One region of the Lysinibacillus sp. TE18511 genome, then DNA from elsewhere that is predicted to be linked to it. Evidence: riboswitches for the same ligand, from Rfam matches in the RefSeq annotation. Region 1 holds a riboswitch; the other holds the start of a gene.
What was found. A riboswitch is a leader RNA that binds a small molecule or an ion and turns the genes downstream of it on or off. The one in region 1 is predicted to bind FMN.
Positions count from the first base shown of each region.

Region 1 (8,037 bases):
TATTACTCAAAAATTTGCACAGGTTGCAAAAGAGAAGCATGTACGTCTAGTATTTGACAGTGAATTTAATGACGAAGCTACGATTAGTATAGATGAGGATCGGATTGAACAAGTGTTAACGAATTTAATTGATAATGCTCTCCGTCATACTACTGAAGGGTCAGTAACGGTAAAGGTTGAGAAAGAGCCGACTTTTTCCAAAATTTCTGTTCAGGATACAGGGCATGGCATTCCACAAGAGGACTTACCATATGTTTTTGAACGTTTCTATAAAGCAGATAAGGCACGTACACGTTCCAAAGGTGGAACTGGCCTAGGTTTAGCTATTGCTAGAAATATTGTCAAGGCTCATTCAGGCAATATTATGGTAGATAGTGTGCTGAAAGAGGGTACTACCTTCACGTTTTATTTACCATTCGATTAATACATCACTACTAAGTTCTTTCAGCGGATGCAATTATGCCGATGTATAATTGATAAAATGGTATTAATTGGATGTAACTTCTGTGAACATTTAGACGACAAATATAATTGAACGGGGGTGGAGTGCTTTGAATGACTCCGTGTTCCATCGGCTATACGATGAATACCATCAAGACGTGTTCCAGTTTCTTATTTATTTAGTAAAAAACCGTACACTTGCTGAGGATTTAGCGCACGAGGTTTATGTTCGTGTATTACGTTCATATGATCAGTTTGCAGGAAATAGCAGCGAGAAGACATGGCTTTTTGCTATTGCTAAAAATGTCGCGATTGATCATTTTAGAAAGCAGGCTGTGCGTCAAAAACATTCACTCGATTTTTTTGATTGGGAAACGGAACAGCTACATTCAACCACACCATCACCGGAAGATATGCTACAAGCTAGTGATGAATTTATGCAGGTACAATCCGCACTTGAAAACTGTACAGGTGACCAAAAAATGGTCATTATTATGCGCTACTTTCAAGATTTATCGATTGCGGAAACAGCGCAAATACTAGATTGGACAGAAGCGAAAGTAAAAACCACTCAGCATCGTGCCATAAAATTTTTAAGGCAACAGCTACAACAGGTTAGAGAACAGGAGGCGAAACGGCAATGACGCATAATCAATTTGATGATGACCAATTTGAACATGTATTAAATAATGCCCCTAAGCTTTCTGACCGCCGTTCGAAAGAAGAAGTATTAAATAGATTATTGGCAGATGCACGCTTACAGGATAATATCCATCTTCAAAAAGCCGTACAACAACCAATGGATGACGAAATAATATCCAAAGAGCAACAACAAAATAGTCATACGCAACAAGTAAGTACCGAAACCGCTACAACAAAGAAGAACGTACGTAAATGGCCTATTTTTCTGAGTGGTGCAGCTGTTTTCGCCCTAACAGTACTTGTGGGGTCTATGTACATGAATAATAAAGAGGTAAATATGGATCAAGCTAACGCTCCTGATACTTCTCAATATTCTACAATACAAGATAATCGGGCTGCAAAAAGCTTTGAAAACGATGACGATATTATAGAATCTGATATTGTATCAAAATATTCACGTATGATGTCACTAAGGTCATCTGTTTATGAGGAAGATTTAACAAACGCAGTAGTGTTTCGCATTGGTTTGGCAAACCGTGATAAGGAAAGTGTGCCAATGACATACGTTATCCCGAACGAACGAGTTGCCACTGATTTTGGGAAAAAGAAGCCTACAACATTGCAAATGTATGAAAAGTATGCACCGCAAATTGATGAGGAAGAAAAGGGCTTTACTAATTACCACCCGTATAAAGGTGAATTGAAGGAGAAGGACGATAAACTTGTTCATGTATTGCCGCAAGAAAATGACTATGATGTTGCTTCTGCGGATAATAGCGAATACGTTGGAACAGTACAGGATACATTCTCAGACTCAGAGTATAAAGAGATTGAGATTGAAAATCCAGATGGTACAGCTGATGAGTCTCAGGAAGACGGGGAGCAAAATAAGTCTATCGCATTAACAAGACAAAATCATTATAATTATTATTTATATAAAGATGAAAATGGGGCTGAGTATTTATCACCTGATTCTAGCAAGACTTATTCTACTGTAACAGAAGCTCTTGTCGATATGGGAAATAAAAAAGATGATGGATACGTTCCGGTCGTTCCTGGACATGTGACATACACTGTGCAAGAGGTAGCTGAAGGTGTTGTCGTTACATTTAATGAGCCACTTGATTTAACAACAATGGATGCCGTTCGTGCAACTCAATTAATTGAAGCGATGATGCTCACTGCTGCAAGCTTTGATTTACAAGTACGTTTAGATAATGTGGTACAGGAGAGCTGGGAGGGATTTGATTTGAAAAATTTCTTACCAAAGCCTGTGGGAGCCAATAAACAATATATGCCATAAATAGCATAACGTTAAACTTCAAAATAGAAGAACAAAAAACGTATAAGTAAATTTTGGGAGCATTCTCGCCACTATATGTGCGTGAATGCTCTTGTCCATTTATGAGCTACTTATTTAAAGCTAGGGATGATACTTGTTAAAAAGTAGACCATTCTAACATGATGACTCCTTGGAGCAAATCATAGCGTCACAGATGAGACCTAGAGCAAGCCGATAGAGGAATGGAAAGCAACCCTGAGTTATGGTGATGAGCCAGTTTATGAGGCAAAACATACAAGTTTAATCGGGATCTTTTAACTTCTTTCAGCAAATGTTTTTTGTAGCGAAAGCAAAGCGTCAGCTATAAAAGTCTCTCACCTCTATAGGTGGTGAGATGAATGCGGTTTTAAGTAACTTTTCAGCGGGTGTCCAATATCCGATGGAGGCATAATTGTTGAAAAGCTATTTACTTTTCCTTAATAATTCATTATAGTAAAGTTATAAAACAAAAAATATTGATTCATCTTCGGGGCAGGGTGAAAATCCCGACCGGCGGTAATAGAGTTGTAAATCGCTAATGTTACTTTTAATACATTGGCTCGAATGATTTACTAAAGACTCTTCAGCCCGCGACCTGTGCAAAGTTTTTTGCATGGCTGACTTGGTGTAATTCCAAGGCCGACAGTTAAAGTCTGGATGGGAGAAGATGGAGGTACGATCGTCATTCATTGTTATGAATTTAGCTATGTGCGAGCGTTTTTTTCGATGTGTCTTCACACAGTGCTTGCTCAAAAATAGCTAATCAATGGCGTTTATTAATCATGCCTATTCTCCCTTATGCTCTTTTGCATAAGGGTTTTTTCATAATAATAATGGATAAGGTCGTGGCCTTTCTTCTTGCGAGATTGAATCAGCAAAGAGGAGAGAGTTTTCAATGAAGAAAAATTTGAAACTTCAATCGTTTATTACGATTGGTATGCTGAGCAGTATTTCGTTTTTGTTAATGCTTTTTAATTTCCCAATTCCGCCATTCCCGGCATTTTTGGAAGTGGATTTCAGTGATATGCCAGCATTACTAGCTGCAATCACAATGGGACCGATAGCCGGTATTTTAGTAGAATTATTTAAAAATGTGTTGGACTGGATTTTCTCAGGCACGCCAACGGGAGTACCGGTAGGACATATGGCGAACTTTACAACAGGCATTTTATTTATATTACCAGTGAGCTTTATTTTTAATCGCTTCAAAACGGTTAAAGGTCTTGTTGGAGGTTTAGCTGCTGGAACAATTATTATGGCAGTAGGAATGAGCCTTCTGAACTATGCAGTATTTTTACCTATGTACACTTACTTTTTAGGTATGGAGCCTGTTGTAGGTGATTCACTATATAAAATGATCGTAGCTGGAATCTTGCCATTTAATATTGTGAAAGGTATTTTAATAACGGTCATCATGGCGTTACTATTCACAACAATGCGTAAATGGATTATTAATCAGCGTTCCATGTATTTAACAAAATAATTAGTTGGAACCTCGAGTTGTAAATTGCTCGAGGTTTTTTATATGAGAATGTAAGAGAAGAATTGAAGTGACGGGTAGAAATTTATCATCTAGTCGATTTTAGTATTTTAGTGTAAAATAAGGAAGAGTTTAGAATGTTAGAGGAGTTTGAAGAGATGAGTGAACAAAAGAGTCAATGGTCTAGTAAACTAGGCTTTATTTTGGCGTCGGCAGGAGCTGCAATTGGACTGGGGGCAATTTGGAAGCTTCCGTATGTTACTGGACAAAGTGGTGGGGGAGCGTTTTTCCTTATTTTTGTTTTCTTTACTTTGTTAATTGGTTTACCGATGTTATTATCAGAATACGTTTTAGGACGTGGTACACAGTCGGAAGCTGTGACTGCATATAAAAAAATTGCACCGACAAAAACAGGCTGGGCATGGGTTGGCCGAATGGGCGTGCTGGGCTGTTTTTTGTTGTTAACTTTTTATAGCGTTGTAGGAGGCTGGATCTTTATATATAGTGGGCTTGGTGTAGCTGGAGCTGTTATTGATCCTGTAAATGATCCTAGTGAATTATTTGGAAAGATTGTAGGAACGCCTTGGATTACATTGCTAGGTTTAGGGTTGTTTACGCTGATAAATGTACTAGTCATTTCACTTGGGGTGCAAAATGGTATAGAGAAGGCTAATAAGTGGATGATGCCTTTATTATTTATCATGTTTATAGTGCTTGTTGTGCGAGCGGTAACATTAGATGGGGCAATGGAAGGTGTTAAATTCTTCTTGTGGCCGGATTTTTCCAATATTACTGGTAAGGCTGTATTAGAAGCGTTAGGGCAGTCCTTCTTTGGTTTAGCAGTAGGGTTTTCTTGTCTTGTGACGTACAGTTCATATTTAAAAAAGGATGTGAGTTTGCCTAACTCGGCGGGCTCCGTTGTACTCTTAACTGTGCTTGTATCGTTTTTAGCAGGATTAGCGATTTTCCCTGTTGTGTTTGCTTTTGATTTAGAGCCTGCAGCTGGACCAGGCTTGCTATTTATGGTTCTGCCAACAGCGTTTAGTCAAATGCCATTTGGTGAAATATTCTTAGCGATGTTTTTATTATTATTTTTATTCGCAACGCTAACATCTTCCTTCAGTTTATATGAAATTATCGTAGCGGCATTTATTGAAAAGGGTCGTATGTCTCGTTCTAAATTGGCGATGTTGTTAGGTGTAGTCGTCTTTATTGCCGCAATCCCAGCAGCGCTTTCATCAAGTACATTAGCAGATGTATCGATCTTTGGGAAAACAATTTTTGATGCAACAGACTTTTTAGTATCAAATTTAATGCTTCCATTAGGCAATTTGTTGATCGCTATCTTTATTGCCTATGTAGTTGATAAAGAATTTGTGAAGAAGGAATTGTTGATAGGTAGTCAAATGGGACAAGGGTTCTATTCAATATATCGTCTATTGATGTTAATAGTAGTACCTGTTGTGATTATTGTTGTGTTAGTAAATATGCTTTTACAATATTAAAGAGAGTAGGTTGTATTTCATTTAACTGGAATACAACCTACTTTTTTAATTGAGACCGTGTGTCCTTGCATCCTATCTATCTCAAAATAAGATTAATATATTCGAAAAAATGGATGTAAGGAAACATGACATGTCTATTGCGTTTTTTGTCCTTTTAATGTATTTTTAAAACAGTTACAAAGAAATGATGTTAACAAAAATTACATTGGAGTGGTGAGAAATGAAACATTATACAAAAGAAGATATTGTACGTCGAGTGAAGGAAGAAAATGTGAAATTTATTCGCCTACAATTTACGGATATATTAGGAACGATTAAAAATGTTGAAATACCAGTTAGCCAATTAGAAAAAGCATTGGACAATAAAGTGATGTTTGATGGTTCATCTATTGAAGGTTTTGTGCGAATTGAAGAATCAGATATGTACTTACGTCCCGACTTTAGTACCTTCGTGATTTTTCCTTGGACTGCTGAAAAGGGGAAAGTGGCACGCTTTATTTGTGATATTGCTAGACCAGATGGTACACCGTTTGAGGGGGATCCACGCTCAAATCTTAAACGAATTTTAAAGGAGATGGAGGAGCTAGGTTTTACTTCATTTAATTTAGGACCTGAGCCAGAGTTTTTCTTATTTAAGTTAGATGAAAAAGGACACCCAACACTTGAGCTAAACGATAGTGGAGGATACTTCGATTTAGCTCCGACAGACCTAGGTGAGAACTGTCGACGTGATATCGTATTAGAGCTAGAAGAAATGGGTTTTGAAATCGAAGCCTCTCATCATGAGGTTGCCCCTGGTCAGCATGAAATCGACTTTAAGTATGCAAATGCTATCGAAGCTTGTGATAATATTCAAACGTTTAAACTTGTTGTAAAAACAATCGCTGCACAGCATGGACTGCATGCAACCTTTATGCCAAAGCCATTATTTGGCGTCAATGGTTCCGGAATGCATTTCAACTTATCCTTATTTGAAGGGGATAAAAATGCGTTTTATGATGAAAATGCAGAATTACAATTGAGCCAAACAGCCCGTAGTTTTATGGCAGGAATTATAGAACATGTACATGGTTTTACAGCAATTACAAACCCACTCGTTAATTCCTATAAACGCTTAGTGCCTGGCTATGAAGCCCCTTGCTATGTAGCATGGTCTGCTCAAAACCGTTCGCCGCTTATACGAATTCCTGCTGCACGAGGGCTTTCAACACGTGTCGAGCTTCGTTCTGTCGATCCAGCAGCAAACCCATATTTAGCGATGGCCGTTATTTTAGCATCTGGGCTCGATGGAATTCGCAAAGATCTAACCCCTCCAGACGCTGTAGATCGAAATATTTATAAAATGACACGAGATGAGCGAGAATTAAATGGCATTGACAGTCTCCCGGCATCATTGGAATATGCACTCATCGAACTAGATATGGATCCTATCGTACGTGAAGCACTTGGAGATCATATCTTTGAGAAGTTTACAGCTGCTAAAGAAATAGAATGGAATAATTACCGTACATGTGTCCACAATTGGGAGCGGGAAGAATATTTGAAAATGTATTAGAAGGGGAGTGTTGGAGCTTTGGTGCTCCAACACTTTTTTTGATCTAAAATGTGAGGAATTGAGTGTCAAAGAAGAAGGCTAACCCTATTTTTCAGTGATAGGGATAGCTATTTTAGTTAGGCAGTTCACTTTGGATAATTAATTTGTATTTTTCATTTGGGAGTTCTTGATCATAGATATAAATACCATTTTCAGCTGAAAATCTAAAAAAATAACGTGTTTCTAACAAACCATCCTCAACTAATAGATGATCCTGTATCTTAAATTTTTTATAGTATCCATTTTCATTGAAATATAAAAATACTTCATTATTAAAATCAGTGTTAAGTTCACTTACCGAATTAATATCCGAAACAACTTCTTGCGAATGATTGGTCGCAGCGTCATAAAAAATTAGCTTACCATCACCAGTTGAAGGTTCAGATGGGGCGTCAAATGTTAGATAAACCCATTGTTGATCATTCAGAAGCCTTGCCCAACCAATAAATTCATAAGAACTCTTAAATTCTTTTATTTCTTTACTTTTCACATCATACAAATAGATATATCCAAAATGATCTTTTTTATCAGTAAATAATAATTTTCCATCCTTTGCAGACAAAGATGAAAAGCTATTTAAATTAAATATACTTGTTGTTTCGCCTGTTTTGAGATTCTTAAGCATAACTTCCGCTTTTTCATCTTTTCTACTCATTTTAATCCAAGCTGCGTAGTCTCCAATTAGTACAGGAAAATCATTAAAAACATTTTCTTCATTTTCTTTCGTCAATGGGTGAATTTCTTGTATCTTTAAATTCATAAAATATGGATTTAGCTGCCACCCACTTTCATCGGCATCTACCCACAATAACCAATTATCATTTAATTCTACCCCTTGAACTGATGGCATATCGAATTTGGTATTAAATATAGTTTTGTATTTTTGAGTCTTGCGATTATATTCAATAATTTTATTATCAAGAGAAGGACTCTCTTGATCTACGCTCATATAAATATAGTCAGCACTACCCCTATATGAAGTAATACTAGTAAAAGGAACGTCTACTGTTTTATTAAAATCTTTATCTATTATTTGATAATAATTTGAACTTTG
Region 1 is NZ_JBSSFD010000013.1:17,535-25,571, forward strand. Features, by position in the region: gene ACVWXS_RS11765 (ATP-binding protein) at 1-424, shown strand, start outside; gene sigX (RNA polymerase sigma factor SigX) at 552-1,085, shown strand; gene ACVWXS_RS11775 (RNA polymerase subunit sigma) at 1,082-2,386, shown strand; FMN riboswitch at 2,884-3,077, shown strand; gene ACVWXS_RS11780 (ECF transporter S component) at 3,300-3,887, shown strand; gene ACVWXS_RS11785 (sodium-dependent transporter) at 4,043-5,389, shown strand; gene glnA (type I glutamate--ammonia ligase) at 5,610-6,944, shown strand; gene ACVWXS_RS11795 (hypothetical protein) at 7,057-7,932, opposite strand.

Region 2 (8,037 bases), on a different contig from region 1:
GAACCAACTAATCATCTTGATTTATATAGTAAAGAAGTATTGGAACAGGCTCTTTTGAATTTTGAGGGAACACTTTTCTTTATTTCGCATGATCGATATTTTCTCAATAAGCTAGCGTACAAAATGGTGGAGCTTTCCCCAACTGGTACGAGTATCTTTGACGGTAATTACAATGATTATATGAAAATGAAATTAAACTAAGGGCCATAAGCATGGAAAAGCAAAGATGGCCACCAATTGAGAAAATATTTGTGAATACGTAATAAATATAAAAGCGAAAAGAGGAAGAGAATATGACAAATAATCAAATTGCAGTTATTACAGGTTCAGGTAGTGGAATTGGTAGAGCAACTAGTATTAAATTTGCTGAGAATGGCTATAAAGTCGTGTTAGTTGATTTTAACGAGAAAACTGGAGAAGAGACTCTTAAACTAATTCAACAAAATGGCGGTGAAGGGATATTCGTTAAAGCGGATGTTTCCAAAGTAGAGGATGTTCAGAATTATGTAAAGCAAGCTATAAACACATATGGCCGTATCGATGTATTCTTCAATAACGCTGGCATCATTCAAAAGTTTGCACCATTTACAATGGTTGAATTGGAAGAATACGATCGTCTTATGGATATCAATGTAAAAGGTATTTTTCTAGGTATGAAATATGTCATTCCAGTAATGGAGAAGCAGGGGAAAGGGTCAATTATAAATACTGCTTCATCTGCAGGTATTCGTCCAGAACACAGTATTGCTGTATACTCCGCGAGTAAACATGCAGTAATCGGTTTAACGAAAGGTGTAGCGATCGAGTATGCAAATAAAGGTATTCGTGTTAATGCTGTGTGTCCAGGTGGTATTGTTACACCATTATTCCATAGTGTTGGTGAAACACTTGAAAAAACAGGATACGTACCAGAAGAAATGTCACGTGTACGTATGGGACGCCATGGTGAACCAGAAGAAGTAGCAGAAGCGGTCCTATTTTTAGCTTCAGATAAAGCAAGCTTTATGGCTGGTGCTGTTGTCTCTGTAGACGGTAGTTTAACTGTATAATCTTTTTGAACAGCCACGCCGTTGGTCTTTATTAATGACCAAAGGTGGTGGCTGTTTTTATTTTCATTTAAGTAGTGACATTGAAAACGCAACGACAGTGCAACTTGTGAAAAGAAATGAATTAGAGAAAAGATTTTTATTAAGAATTATCTGGATAATATAATAAAATAGTGTTATCGTAAGAAATAGCTAAATAAAAAAATCCTTCGGGGTAGGGTGAAATTCCCAATCGGCGGTGATGAAGTAATTCAAAGTCCGTGAGCGCAAGCTGATTTGGTGCAAATCCAAAACCGACAGTTATAGTCTGGATGGGAGAAGGGTAAAAGTATGAGCTTTTTAAATTCGGTTGAATTTACAAGGTTTATTTGAGTATGCTTTTGTTAACTACTTCCCATCATTTAAGTTGGGAAGTTTTTTTATTTTCATTCAGTAGGTGTTTGGACACCCACTAAAATGAAGATAAAGCCTCCGGACACAATTACGCCAAGGCGAAATTGATTTATTATTTAGCTAACGAATTGAATAGTAGTATGTTCTTCGGGGTAGGGTGAAATTCCCAATCGGCGGTGATGAAGTAATTCAAAGTCCGTGAGCGCAAGCTGATTTGGTGCAAATCCAAAACCGACAGTGACAGTCTGGATGGGAGAAGAACAATGAGATGATAGCCTATGGAAAAAAATTGTATCCATTAGGTTTGTTTGTTGACGTCTTATTTATATGAACTCCCAAACCCCTTTGATGAAAGGGGTTTTTTGTTTGAATGAAATTTTTTTAATGCTGGGAGGAGGGACAACCGCAAAAAATCGGAACTCTCAAAGCATAGGAAGTAGGTGGAAAATTGTTTACAGGGATTGTTGAAGATATTGGTACAGTAAAAACTTTGCAAAGCAATCGACAAAGTATGAAAATCACCGTTATTTCATCGAAAATGGTGGAGGATGTAAAGCTCGGGGACAGTATAGCGGTCAATGGTGTTTGTTTAACGGTGATACATTTTAATGAACAGGAGCTGACGATGGATGTGATGCCTGAATCGGTGAAAGCAACAAATTTACAGCAGCTTGCTGTAGGAGATCCGGTAAATTTAGAGCGCGCCATGTCTGCTAATGGACGTTTCGGTGGACATTTTGTATCAGGACATGTAGACGGAGTAGGAAAAATATTGCGTAAGCGAGCATTAGCAAATGCAGTCTATATTGATTTTGAGTTGTCAGAGGAGTTAACGGGCTATTGTATTCCAAAGGGTTCCATCACCATTGACGGTACGAGCTTAACACTTTTTCAAGTCGAGAAGAATAGTGTCACAGTAGCACTGATACCGCACACTTACAAGGAAACAATTTTAGGTATGAAGAAAATTGGAGATCTCGTCAATATAGAAACCGATTTAGTTGGGAAATATATTTTGCATCAACTGAAGCGTGGACAGGAAATGCCGACCATTACGAGAGACTTCTTAGCACAAAACGGGTTTTAACTAACACTGAACAGGAGGTGGCGATATTGCTACATTCAATTGAAGAAGCAATAGAGGATTTAAAACAAGGTAAGATGATTGTTGTTGTAGATGATGAGGACCGAGAAAATGAAGGAGACTTACTGGCGCTCGCGGAGTTTATGACACCTGAAACGATTAACTTTATGGCGACCTATGGAAGAGGTCTTATTTGTACACCGATTTCACAGCAACTTGCACTGAAATTAGGCTTGCACCCAATGGTCCGTCATAATACAGATAATCATCAAACGGCATTTACAGTTAGCATAGATCATGTGAATACAACGACAGGAATCAGCGCATTTGAACGAGCGATGACTATAGAAAAAATGATAGAACCACAAGCAAAGGCTGAGGATTTTCGTAGACCTGGCCATATATTTCCATTAATAGCGAAGGATAATGGTGTCTTAGAGCGTAGAGGTCATACCGAAGCAACAATTGATTTAGCCAAACTTTGTAATAGTATCCCTGTGGGCATTATTTGTGAAATTATGGGCGACGATGGTAGAATGCTACGCTTTAATGACCTTATCAAGTATGCAGCTCAACATCATTTAAAAATGATTTCAGTAGAAGCATTGGCAACCTATCGACGTCAACAAATAATTGAAGAAAACAAACTGACGATATAAAAGAGGAGAGAAGAAAAATGGGTAGAACATTTGAAGCACAATTAATTGGTACGGATTTAAAAATAGCAGTAGTAGTAGGACGTTTCAATGAATTTATTACAAGCAAATTATTGGACGGGGCGTTAGATGGTTTAAAGCGTCATGGTGTGGATGAAAACTCGATCGATGTAGCATGGGTTCCTGGTGCATTTGAAGTTCCTTTCATCGCAAAACAGTTGGCTGAAACAAATACCTATGACGCAATTATTGGATTAGGTACGGTGATTCGTGGTTCAACAACACACTATGACTATGTATGTAATGAATCGGCAAAAGGTATTGCAAGTGTGTCATTATCTACAAATGTACCTGTTATTTTTGGCATTGTTACAACTGAAAATATCGAGCAAGCAATTGAACGTGCGGGCACTAAATCAGGCAATAAAGGCTATGATGCGGCAATGTCTGCTATCGAAATGGCAAACTTAAGGAAGATGATTGGATAAAGCATTTTGTTCAACATCCTGTATTCTTGAATATTTTTAAATAGTAAGGGAAAAATATGCATAAGTGTATTGATTAATGTACTAATTTGGAGCTGGCTCAGTAGGAGATGAGGAATATTTCGTCAATGAAACAAGAGTTAAACTTGAAATCTTTGAAGGCACTATTTCAACGCTCTGCTGATGTGGTATTCCAAGAATATGTCTTTCAGCAACATAAGGTACATGTGATAAAATGTGAAGGAATCATTAATGAGCGGTTACTACACACCGTTATTGTGCAACGAGTTCAATCACTATTTACTGCATCGCAGGATGAAATGTTAGAAGAACATATACAAAATAATTTACACATTCCTCAACTTCAGAAAATTTCAAGTAAAGATGATGCCATTACAAAAGTCTATAGAGGACATGTATTACTGTATTTTGAAGATATGAATTTGTTGTATTCAAGTAATATTGCTAAAAAACCTAATCGGGACATTAAAGAAACAACCCTGGAATTAGTTGTCAAAGGCCCGAGAGATGATTTTATTGAGGATGTTTTTATTAATATTGCTTTATTACGAAAACGATTACCTACTAATTCATTAAGTGTTGAAACTTATGAACTTGGTAAACGTTCCAAAACAACGGTAGCTGTGCTTTATTTAGAAGATGTCGTAAATCAAAAGATGCTCGAGCAAATAAAATTACAGCTGCAGCGAGTGGATACGGATGTTGTATTTAGTGGAGATTTATTGATGGAAAGAATGGAGCAGAGTGCAAAAATTCTACCTAGACATGATTATACTGGACGTCCTGATTTTGCCTTACAAGCTTTAAGTAGTGGGCGTATTCTCATCATTGTTGATGGTGTATCATATGTCATTATTACTCCTGCTAATTCAATGTTACTATTTAAATCAGCTGAGGATAATGAATATCCGGTTATTGTAAGTTCTATGGAGCGTTCATTACGAAGATTAGCTATCTTTTTAAGTGTACTTTTACCAGGTTTTTGGCTAGCGCTAACGACTCATCATCAAGAGCAATTGCCATTGATTCTTTTAGCGACGGTTGTTGAATCAAGAACGGGGCTCCCATTTCCAACGATTCTTGAAATATTAATGATGCTTTTTATGTTTGAATTATTTCGAGAAGCAAATATACATCTACCCAATGTGATCAGTGGTTCAATAAGTGTTGTTGGGGGATTAGTTATTGGAGATGCAGCAATTAAAGCAGGTGTTACGAGTCCTTCCATGATTGTAGTTATTGCGACTTCAAGTATTGCAGCTTTTACACTCATCAATCAATCTATTGTATCCGCAATGAGTATTTTCAGGATAATTATTATTGTAGCATCTGCTTTTTTGGGGTTATTTGGATTCTTTATTTCGATGTTCTTCATACTTCTTTATATGGCAAATTTACGAGTATTAGGTGTTCCATATTTAAGTATAGGAGCAGATTTAGATTGGCAGGATATTAAAAAGTCTTTATTTCGTTTATCTATAGACGGATACGGTAAGCGGCCAACATTTTTAAAAGTACAGGATAAGTCAAGAACATCTAGCAAAGAAAAATAAATACTTACTTATACAAAGATCAGGTATTATATGCCTGGTCTTTTCAGTTTGGGATAGCCCAATAGGTAAGTGGGTGATGAATGTCAGTTGGTGGTAGCCAAAATCTTCTTGTAATGTTAAACTAGGAACAAATATTCTCTTTCGGGAGCCGAAGAATCCTTGGTTGTGAAAAAAGAGTAAAATAGTATTTATCTAAGTGAATGGGAACGATGCTAATAAGCCGAAAGTACAAATCCGCTTGTTTCACTCAATTAGCACGATGAAAGAAAGTGATTGAAGTGGATAACAATGTGCGTCCAAATCTTTCTAAAACATCTTGCGAAATTTTTCAATGGGTACGAACCACTAAGAAAATGGCTAAAAAAAACGAATCGAAACAACTATAAAAAATAAAGTTTACTATAGTATAATAGTATTGTTGGTTTGAATTGTTGCAATAGTAAAAAGTATGACAACATGTCATTTTCAGCTATCAATTTTTGTGTTTAATGCGAAAGTCAGCTCAAACTAAATGAATGCATCATTATATTTCTATAGATGAGGAAGTACCAGTTTGTATGAAAAACCGAAAAATAAAATTAATTTTAATATTATCAACGATCTTATTATTATTGTTTACTAGTTTAAATATCTATACATCTTATTTAAAAATGAAGAAGACAGTTGAAGAGTCGATAGCAAACCAAAGTTTGGAAGCGGCGATTTCTATTGCCTCTTCAATGGATGTCGAGGCGTACAAACAATTTTTAAATAACCCGCAAAAAAACGATTATTATTGGGAAATACGAGACTACTTAAATGATGCAAGAGAAAAAATTGGAGCATTATTTGTTTATACATTGGAGGTTGAAAATCCAAAGGTTTCTACAGCAATGATTATGGGGTTACCTCCCAATATGACGAACAGTTTCGATATTGGAGGAGTCTGTACGGTTCCTGAGTCGGAAGTACAAAAAGCTTATAGGGGAGAAACCTATGTAACGGAAGTAATACATGATTCTGTTCATGGTGCCTATGTATCTGTTGGTGCACCGATAGAGGATGATGGAGGAAATGTTATTGGATACCTAGGGATCGATATAAGTGCAGATAAACTGAATGGCATTAAAGGGAAAGTGATAGAGGATAATCTTTTTACCTTGATTTTTAATGGTGTTTTTATTCTAATCGTTATTGGTTCTTTTTTATTTTTACAAAGATGGTATCAAAAAGAAGTGGCGAAGGAAGTTGGAGCAACAGAAGATACATACCAAGCAGAAATTAAAGCTTTAATTACTTCGGTGTCTTCTATAAGGCATGATTTCACAAATCATATACAAGTATTACATGGACTTCTTCAATTAGATAAACCTGAGCAAGCAAAACAATATTTATCTTCTCTTTCTAAAGAGGTTCAAGCTATTGAGTCACTTAAATTAGATATTGATCACCCAGGCTTATCAATATTGTTGCAAACGAAAAAACTAACAGCTCAAAATCATACTATCGATATGGATTTTACAATTTCGGATGATGCATTTAATAAAATTAAAACAACAGATTTAATTAAAATTTTGTCGAATTTAATTGATAATGCCATTGACGCGGCAATAGAATTACCAGAGTGTCAACGAAAAATAACGATTTACTGTAATGCAGATGAAACACAGTATGAGTTCAAAATTACAAATACTGGTCCTAATATTGGAAATGTCTCACAAATATTTAAGCAAGGATTTTCTACAAAGAAACCAGAAAATGAAAAAATTAGAGGGCAAGGCTTATTTATTGTGAATGAAATTGTCAATAAATACAACGGACAAATTTCTATCGACTCATCAAAACATTTAGAGACAACAGTAATCGTAAACATTCCGATAAAGTAAATTTCTAAGCTTCCTACAAAAAATTGTAGGAAGCTTTTTTATCTTTATCGATCGAAGTCCGCTACCGGCGAAGTAAAGGGATTTACTGGATAATATAGCTGTTCTACCTGTGAAGTACTGGTTCACAATACGAAAAGTTGTTGCGACTTTCACTTTTACATTTTTTGAGCAATTCATGTCATATAGTACTAATAATTAGAATGGGATTATTGGGAGGAGATGAAGGATTTGGATAAAATCCTTGATTTATTGAAAAAAGGTGGATATATTTTGTATGCAAGGCATGGAGAAGCAACGGTCGGTGTAGATCAGCCATATTTAAATTTTCAAGATTGTTTTACTCAAAGAAATTTGTCTGAAGTCGGGCGAAGAGGGGCAATTTACTTTGGACAAATGCTACGCTATTTCCAAATTCCGATTAGTTCACCAATTGTCGTAAGTCCTTTTTGTCGCACACTTGAAACGGCACAGCTCGCATTTCCTTATGCGTATGTAAGAATGGATCCCTTCTGGTATGAGATCTATAAATTGGGTGGGAAAATCTCTATCAATGAACAAACGAAAATATTATCAAATTTGCAATCCGTGTTAGAAAGAAAGCCGCCACAAGGAATGAATCAAGTAATTATTGCCCATAGCTTTCCTGAAGGTGTTGGATTAGGGAAAATTTCAAACATGGGAATGGTTATTGTTAAGCCAAAAGGTCCTGGAAAGGGCTATGAAATAGTAAAAAAATTAAATTTAGAAGATTTAGCGCATTTAGATAGTGGCTCAAGTCAAAGCTGAATGAGGTGAAAAAAATTAACACAGTCTTACAGTGTATAGATAGAGGAAACTTTGAAAACTTGGATGGAATTTGTTAATTATGATATTGGCGACTAACGAAAAGCGAGATATTACATCGAGCTTTCACAAATGAAAAGCGGGGGAAGAT
Region 2 is NZ_JBSSFD010000008.1:98,303-106,339, forward strand. Features, by position in the region: gene abc-f (ribosomal protection-like ABC-F family protein) at 1-201, shown strand, start outside; gene ACVWXS_RS08470 (SDR family NAD(P)-dependent oxidoreductase) at 294-1,049, shown strand; FMN riboswitch at 1,248-1,373, shown strand; FMN riboswitch at 1,579-1,704, shown strand; gene ribE (riboflavin synthase) at 1,888-2,526, shown strand; partial or broken gene ribB (3,4-dihydroxy-2-butanone-4-phosphate synthase) at 2,553-3,146, shown strand; gene ribH (6,7-dimethyl-8-ribityllumazine synthase) at 3,200-3,667, shown strand; gene ACVWXS_RS08490 (spore germination protein) at 3,793-5,238, shown strand; gene ACVWXS_RS08495 (sensor histidine kinase) at 5,796-7,103, shown strand; gene ACVWXS_RS08500 (histidine phosphatase family protein) at 7,323-7,889, shown strand.
Region 2: another riboswitch for FMN. It lies ahead of ribE (riboflavin synthase); the one in region 1 lies ahead of ACVWXS_RS11780 (ECF transporter S component).